DNA from 2 places in the Brevibacillus sp. SIMBA_040 genome. Region 1 is predicted to be linked to the other one. Evidence: predicted binding sites of a transcription regulator. Region 1 holds the regulator's gene; the other holds the start of a gene.

Evidence for each region. The regulator Rex, encoded in region 1, represses fermentation and respiration genes when NADH is low (regulators of the CRP and FNR family bind a similar motif). The targets are predictions, from matches to a motif close to TTGTGAAATATTTCACAA.
Region 2: the regulator Rex is predicted to act here: its motif matches at 2,305-2,322, upstream of SB752_RS08280 (DUF1641 domain-containing protein).

What each region holds. Positions count from the first base shown of each region.
Region 1 covers NZ_JAWRXI010000002.1:315,755-320,156, reverse strand. Annotated here, with positions in the region: gene dinG (ATP-dependent DNA helicase DinG) at 1-660, shown strand, start outside; gene SB752_RS04470 (ComEC/Rec2 family competence protein) at 702-1,595, shown strand; gene SB752_RS04465 (redox-sensing transcriptional repressor Rex) at 1,611-2,234, shown strand; gene SB752_RS04460 (amidohydrolase) at 2,251-3,555, shown strand; gene SB752_RS04455 (hypothetical protein) at 3,933-4,402, shown strand, end outside.
Region 2 covers NZ_JAWRXI010000004.1:73,054-77,455, forward strand. Annotated here, with positions in the region: gene SB752_RS08265 (ACT domain-containing protein) at 1-143, opposite strand, end outside; gene SB752_RS08270 (hypothetical protein) at 331-483, shown strand; gene SB752_RS08275 (NAD(P)/FAD-dependent oxidoreductase) at 545-1,723, opposite strand; gene SB752_RS08280 (DUF1641 domain-containing protein) at 1,762-2,211, opposite strand; gene SB752_RS08285 (PilZ domain-containing protein) at 2,488-3,165, opposite strand; gene obgE (GTPase ObgE) at 3,165-4,402, opposite strand, start outside.

The sequences.
Region 1 (4,402 bases):
CTCATACCCGCTGATTTTCCGGCTCCGGGCAAAGAGAATGATCAATCCTACCTGGAGGCAATCATTCAGGGCTGTTTGGATGTTGTGGTCGCAACGAAGGGAAGGACACTCATCCTGTTTACGTCTCACTCTATGCTGCGGATCGTGTACATGGCGCTAAAAGAAAGACTGGCGGACGCGCCGGAAGCCTATACACTGTTTGGACACGGCATTGACAGCAACAACCGCAGCAAGCTCGTTCGCCTCTTTCAGAGCATGGACCGAAGTGTACTCTTGGGGACGAGCAGTTTTTGGGAGGGGGTTGACATCCCTGGTGAATCACTCAGCAGCCTGGTCATTGTGCGCTTGCCGTTTACACCGCCTAATCACCCGGTCTATCAAGGACGTGCCGACCTGTTGAAGGCAGAGGGGAAAAACGCATTTATGTCCATGGCATTGCCACAAGCAGTCATTTTGTTCAAGCAAGGGGTTGGGCGATTGATTCGTCATCATCTGGATCGCGGTGTCGTTGTTGTTTTTGATACGCGCGTCGTAGAATCGCGTTATGGCCGATCGTTTCTGCAATCTTTGCCGCCGTATCAGACCGAAAGTGGACCGTGGCCGACTCTTCGTGAGCGAATAGAACCATTCCTTAGTATGCAATCCCTGCCAGATTCATAAAATGAAGCAATAGTCTAGCAGAGATTTAGGTGATAAAATAAATGTTATGGAAAAAAGAGTGGCGCTGGTTGCTCGTTTTTGGCGTAATACTTCTCGCTGGCTGTTCGATTGACAACCATTTGCAAGAAGCGGTAAAAGTAGAGGACCCATATGAAAGCGAAAGCGAACAGGATTTTTCCGGCCTCGTGATCTCGTATTGGGCATTGCCGCATGGAGAGAGCACATTAGTGCGATTACCTTATGGTAAAACCATGCTGATCGATACCGGAACTGCCGAGGATTGGCCTGTTTTGTCGGAGTATTTGGCAGAGCAAAAGCTGACGCGGCTGGATTATTTGGTGTTGACGAATGATCAGCCGGAGCATGTAGGGGGTTACTCGCTTTTATCCAAGCAAATTTTGGTGGAGAACGTCATTTTACCCAAACTGGTGAAAGAAACGATTCAGCGTGTAACCCCCTTTCGTTCTGGCGTAGGGCAGCTGGCGGTAGAAGCGGGGCAGATTGTTACCCTCGATAAAGAAGTATCCATGAACGTATTGCTTCCAGATGAACCTTTGTTTTTATCACCCCAAAACAATTCACTCGTTTTCCGACTTGTGCACGGCAATTTGCATTTTTTGTTTACCAGTGGTGTAAATGAAAAGGCGGAAGAACGCTTGCTTGAGCGATATGCAGGCCAGCTCAAGGCAGAAGTGCTCAAGGTCGGAGACGAGGGTAGCAACCAAGGAACCTCTCAGCCTTTTCTCACTGCTGTCGATCCACAGGTTGCCATCATTCAAACTGGGAAACCGCGCGATAAAATGAAGGATGGCCAAACGGAGGTTCTTGAGCGTTTGGGGGAATCATGGGCAGAAACTTACATTACAAGTGATGCAGGAACAATCACGATTTTATCAAATGGGAAAGATTACCGTATTTTGAAGCAAAAGAAGTAAGGGGGAAGACCGAACGTGGCGAAACACGAAAAGATTTCGGAAGCGGTCGTCCGCCGCCTGCCGATTTATCTGCGTTACCTCAGTTATTTACAGCAAGTCGAGGTGACAACCGTTTCTTCCCAGCAAATGGGCAGGAATCTCGATGTAAATCCCGCCCAAATCCGAAAAGACCTGGCTACATTTGGTGATTTCGGGAAAAAAGGTATTGGCTATGATGTAAATTACTTGGTGGAGAAGATCCGGCAAATACTGAAATTGACCGATGAAATCAGAGTTGCGCTCGTAGGGGCCGGAAATTTGGGACACGCCATCAGCAACTATAACGCTTATTTGAAAGATAACATGCGGATTGCGGCTATTTTTGACAGCAATCCCAAAAAAGTAGGGAATGAACTCGCAGGCCTATCTATTCAACCGTTGGATGAGCTGGCAAAAACCATTGCTACAAAGCAAATCAAGCTGGCGATTATTACTGTTCCGGCGCCAGCTGCGCAATCCGTATGTGATCTGTTGACTCAAGCGGGGATCAAAGGCATCCTGAATTTTGCACCGACGACGATCCGAGCACCCAAGGATGTAAGAATCCACTACGCAGATGTGACTTCCAATCTGCAAAGCTTGGCCTATTATTTAACGTAGAGAACGGAGTGTACTCATGAAAAAAACGATCCTCATTCACGCAACCGTCATCACAGCAAATGACCAAAACGAAGTCATCCATGATGGTGCTGTAGCTTTTGAAGGCAACAAGATTACTTATGTAGGACCGACTCCAGAAGATCTGTCTGACGCTGGCTACGATGAAGTCATCGACCAAAAAGGAGACTTCATCCTGCCAGGTCTGATTAATACGCACGGACACGCAGGTATGTCCTTGCTACGCGGTTATGCGGATGATCTCCCGTTGCAGCAATGGCTGGAGGACAAAATGTGGCCATTGGAAGCTCAATTTACTGGCAACTCGGTTAAATGGGGCACTCAACTGTCTCTGATTGAGATGATTCGTACAGGTACCACTACATTCGTCGATATGTATGATCATATGGACGAGGTGGCAAAGGCCGTAGAAGCATCTGGTATGCGTGCGCGGCTGTGTCGAGGTATGATTGGTCTCTGCTCCGAAGAAGAGCGTCAAACCAAGCTGAAGGATGCTACCTTGTTTGCGAAGGAATGGCATAACCAGGCAGATGGTCGTATCACCGTCATGATGGCACCGCATGCGCCGTACACATGCTCTCCAGAATTCATCACCCAAATTATCGAAAAGGCAGACGAGTTGTCCCTGCCTCTCCACATTCATATGTCAGAAACGGCGTGGGAAGTAGGACAAAATGAAAAAGATTACGGCCTGCGACCAGTTGCTCATCTGGAAAAGCTGGGTATGTTTGCACGTCCGACCCTGGTTGCGCATGCCGTACATTTGACGGATGAAGAGATCGACATCTTGGCAAAATATAACGTGAAGGTTTCCCATAACGTTGTCAGTAATCTGAAGCTGGCGAGTGGGGTTGCTCCTGTACCAAAAATGCTGGCAAAGGGCGTAAGTGTTTCCTTGGGGACAGACAGCTCTGCCAGCAATAACAACCTCAATTTGTTTGAAGAATTGAAGCTGGCTGCGATTCTGCATAAAGGCGTGAACAACGATCCCGTAGCAGTGCCAGCCGAAGAAGCTCTGCGCATGGCTACCCGTTATGGTGCAGATGGCGTGTTCCAGGCTGATACACTCGGCTCGCTCGAAGTGGGCAAGCAGGCAGACATCATCGTTCTCGATAGTCACCAAGCCCATTTCCATCCAGCTCATGAACCAATTTCACATGTGGTATACGCTGCCAATGGACGAGATGTAAAAGATACGATTGTAGCCGGTAAGTTCCTCATGCGTAACCATAAGCTGTTGACGATTGATGAAGAACGTGCCATTTACGAAGCAAATCGCGTTTTCCAATCGTTGAAACGGTAAAAAGGCTCCTGTCAGGTGTGGACAGGAGTAAGAGAAGAAAAGGTGTAGGTAGGGGAATTTGGGTAATACTCGGGTCGTTCGCTCATTTTCGCCAGAGCTCTGTCAGGGAATGATGGCGAAAATGTAGTGTGGGTGTGTGCGACAATCGACGCAGTGGTGAGGACAAACCTGCCCAGGAGACGCGGTATTCCTGTAACAGAAACCCTAGTATGTCAGGAGAGGGGGTTTGTTGCGACCATTTCACGCGCTCACCTCCTCGGGGTGTATAGGTAGTATGACCGACCACCACCATGCTATGATTAGCAAGTTTTCCGTGCCGTTCTAAAACCTTCCCGTATAGCATAGGCTAGAGACAAAAATGGGACAGGGGGAACGGTATGTATATAAGGCCCAAACAGATGTGGTGGCTCATTCCTATTTTTAGTGGGCTATTCCTCATCGGGATTACACTCGGGGCGCTCGGCAACAAAATGGGGACAGATACATTAGCATCGTCTGATCAGGCAATAGAGGGAGATCGCAATCCTGTGGCATTGTCAAAGCTCTTGGATCAATTGACACAAGATGAGGAGCGTTCTTTCATTGTTTATATGCAGGACAGTGCTTTAAATGGGCGATATCAGCATGAACGTTTTGAGCTGAATGGAGAAGTTGGCGGACACAAATTTGAGGTGTCACGAGATGCGCAGCAACGAATCGCTATTCAAATTGATGGACAGATTCAAAATGATGCATCACTGCCGTATGCTCTTTTCACGCCGTATGAGCATGCAACCTTGATCAAAGGGGTATTGCAATCGGTGCAGGCAAAAAGCATTCAAGACCCAGGTGGGCAAGGCTTGCATGG
Region 2 (4,402 bases), on a different contig from region 1:
CGGCTCAACCCTACACGATCAACAGCTTCGTTGACGGTATCCACTTCACCAGACTCCAGCATTTTTTTCGCTTCAATCGTCTTCGCAATCGATTCAGGCAGGATGTCGGCTCGAATCAAGTAAAATTTTTCTTCCCGTTTCACCTGTAGTGTCCTCCTGAGAAAAACAGTTGTTTCTTCATAGAGGACATTATAACGGATTACCCCCCCTATGACAATCCTTACCGCTAACTTTTTTCACAGAATCGTATTCAGTTCACTTCTGCTTACATGAGGGGGCTGCCCTTCGTACAGACTAGAGATGATCGTGAGCAAGAGGAGGTGACAGACAATGGCAGGACGTGGAAAATCAGATAAGTCGGAGCGCCGCAACAATCATCCGGCAGGGAAACCAAGCAGTCTTGATCAATTTGGCGACAATACAAAGGGTAAAAAAATGGCCCAATCTCCTAACATTATTGAGGACCCTAGCGGAAACGGATAGATCCCGCTTACAGCAAAAAACCCGGGAGCGTGTAAGCCCCGGGTTTTCACGTGGGTTTGGATTAGTATGCCAACGAAGACAATCCGTTGATGTGAGCCAGGTAACGTACATTACTTGCTTCTTTCATCAAGGAAGCTGGCAAGCCTTTCAGCTTGATCTGGCTAGCACCAATTGTACCGATCGCATCTTTGCGACCCAGGCTGCCCAGAGTACCAGAGAATACTGGCGTGAAGCTGTTCATTTTTGTGCCTTTGAAGTGTGCGAACAGGTTGTAACCAACCAATTCGCCCATTTGCCATGCCAATTGAGCAGTTGGTGGGAATGGACGACCTTCTGGGCCCATTACTACCGCACTGTCACCCGCCAGGAATACATCAGGGTGGGAAGTGGATTGCAGGAATTCAGTTACAGTAGCACGGCCGCGGTTTACTTCGATACCGGACTCAGCTACTACATGATTTCCTTGAACGCCACCTGTCCAAACCATTGTTTTCGTTTCGATGGTGCCGCCGTCTTTCAGGCATACAGTGGTTTCTTTCATTTCGGTTACAGGTACCCCTGTCAGGAACTGCACACCGCGTTTTTCCAAGCTCGTTTTTGCACGCTCAACCAGCTCAGGAGCAAAGCCCGCCAGGATGGAAGGACCTGCTTCTACGCAATAGATGGAAACGTCTGCAAAATCAACTCCATGCTTGTGGCACAGTCCTGGCAGCATGTCAGCGAATTCACCAACGAGCTCGATACCAGTCAAACCGCCGCCACCAACCACGAAGGTTGCGTCTGCTTTGTTTTTGCTTTTTCCGAATTCGATTACGCGCTCTTCGAGGTGAGCACGGAGCTTGTTCGCTTCTTCAACGGATTTCAGTGTGAAGCTGTATTCCTGCAAGCCAGGGATCCCAAAGAATGCTGTCTCACTGCCCAATGCGATAACCAGTGCATCGTACTTGATAGATTCGCCGCTAGCCAGTGTAACGCGTTGGGAATCCAATCCGATTTTTTCTACGCTATCAACCACGAGGTCGATATCTTTGCCACGCAGCAGTCTGTCCAAAGGTAGTGCCACGTTTTGCTCCGAAAGGTTTCCTACTGCCAAACGGTGTAGCTCAGTGATGATTTGGTGAGAAGGAAAACGGTTTACTACAGTGATCGTTGCTTCTTCAGCTGTCATATATTTGCGTGCAGTCAATGCGGAGAGCAATCCGCCATAACCGCCGCCTAGAATCAGAATATGCTTCGCCATGCCCAATCCTCCGTCCTTGTCTTTCAATGGTAATTGATTTAGCGTTTTTCTTGTTGACGTTCAGCCAGAACTTCCAGGAATGCTTGAGCAAAACGCAATGTTTTTTGAACTTGCGGATCCTTCAGCATTTTGAGCATACCAAACAAGCCAACGGTGGATGCTTCCACATGGGCACGGTCGTTCGCCTCGATAGCGGCTTGCGCGATGCCCTTTGCTTTGTCGGAAATCGGTTTCACGAATTCTTCCATTCCGCCTTTGAGGTCGTCGATCAGCACTTTGTCTGTCGCTACCGTTTGTACCAGATCATACGTTTTGGTCAGAATTGTTGTCATTTCAGCCAGTTTCGGCAGATTTGCCACCAATACTGTAAGCGACTCTTGAATTTCCGGTTTCATCAACTGATCGAGCACATCCAGTTGTTGCTCAGGTGCCAATGTAGCAGTGCTTGCTACTTCAGCAGCAGCTTGTTGCGTAGTTGTTTGAGACATAGGAAAACGTCCTCCTTTGCTTTGAAATAGAGGCCTTTTATTCTCGATGCCTGTTCATACGAGTAAGGCCGCCATTCTCCCAATTCAGCTTGTTTGTTATATTTTTCACAAAGTGAAGTATGCATGTTAACGAACTATTCAAGTAGTGCATGATTTCACAAACAAATATAGGAAAACGATACTTCAAGTGTGATGTTGAACAGGCTCGATTTAGAACTCTATGTACTCTACTATATACCTTCTTACGAGGAACAGCAAAGGAAAAAAACCGCTTCATTAGGAAGAAGCGGCAGTAACGAGCTTTTTATAGTAATCTTTGATGATTTGATGATGCTTTTCACTAATATCTGTGAATATCAATTCAATGACTGTCTGTGTATCCTGAAAGTTCTTTTCCACCACTTTCGCCATGCCGACAATTTCCTGATTGAAGGAAGGGACGTTAAACGACAAGTGAAGAAATTCCCCTTTGGATACATAACCATCCGTCGCCAATACAAGACGCGTAGGAGAAAGCTTGAGCAGGAGCGCTTGGCCCTTTTCTTCGATCGGTCTTGCTCCCATCACTTTGTAAGGAACAGAAATGACGTTATCAGGTGGAAGCACATCTTGCTTGCCTTTGAGCGATATTTCTACCCCGACACTGATCGGGACCATAGCGAGGAGCCTAATTGGCCATACGGTCTGTTCTGAAACTACTTCCAAATCAATGGTATTGACCGCCGCATCCGTTTCCCATCGAACACGAACTGTCGATCCTAGCAGATCCGGTATCGCTTCAGACTTCATCTCATGGGACACAACGAGATAGCCGCCCTTTACATGTTCGATCATTACTTGAATCGGGGTTTTTACCTGCTTAGAGATGAGCATCTGCAAAACAGCGCCTCGTTGGAGCCGTTTATCCGCCATAAATGGGGTGAGGGATGGGATATCAATCATTGTCTTTGTCATCACTCCACGAAATCAAACTCTAGTTTACCAATCCGAACGGTATCTCCGTCTTTCGCTCCATGCTTGCGCAATGCCTCGTCCACACCCATGCCCCTCATTTGACGAGCAAAGCGCTGAGCAGAGTCATAGCTGTTCAGGTTAGTCATGCGCACCAGTCTTTCGATCTTCTCACCACTGACAACAAACACTTCGTTGTCTTTTGTGATTTCGAATCCATCTGGTTCTTTTTCTGCGCGGAAGACCACGCGTTCTTCCACTTCCACAACTTCCTCGACGGTTGTTTTTTCCGGGATGGTCGCCAGCAAATCACCTATTGCATACATCAATTCCTGCACACCTTGTCTGGTCGCAGAGGAAATCTCGTATACTTGTACATCCGGCAATTTTTCTTTGAAGCGCTTCAGGTTTTCTGCAGCTTCAGGCAGATCCATCTTGTTTGCTACCACGATCTGTGGGCGATCCTCCAGCTTGAGGTTGTACAGGACCAGCTCACGATTGATTTGCAAATAATCCTCATACGGATCACGACCGTCAACTCCTGCCATATCGATGACATGCACGATCAGACGGGTACGCTCTACATGACGCAGGAATTGATGTCCCAGACCTACCCCTTCATGAGCACCCTCGATCAATCCAGGCAAGTCCGCCATGACAAAGCTGTTCTCCCCCAAATCAACCACACCCAGATTAGGCGTCAGGGTTGTAAAATGGTACGCCGCAATTTTCGGTTTAGCAGCGGTCACACTGGACAACAGCGTCGATTTCCCTACACTTGGGTATCCAACAAGACCTACATCGGCAATCAGCTTCAGCTCCATCATGATGTACCGCTCTTGTCCAGGTTCACCGTTCTCCGAGATGTGAGGAGCTGGATTGGATGCATTAGCAAAACGAATATTTCCCCGTCCACCACGGCCGCCTTTGGAAATCACCGCACTTTGACCATGCTCTATCAAATCAACAATGACTTCTTTGGTATCATCGTCAATAACGGTCGTTCCCGGAGGCACACGAACATACATGTCTTCTGCTCCTGCACCGTGCTGGGATTTGTTGCGCCCATGCTCTCCACGAGGTGCTTTGAAGTGCTTTTGATAGCGGAAATCTACCAATGTCCGCAAGCCCTCATCTACGACAAAAATAACATCTCCACCGCGTCCACCGTCACCACCCGCTGGACCTCCGAGCGGCACGTACTTTTCCCGGCGAAAAGAGACGGCTCCGTTTCCTCCGT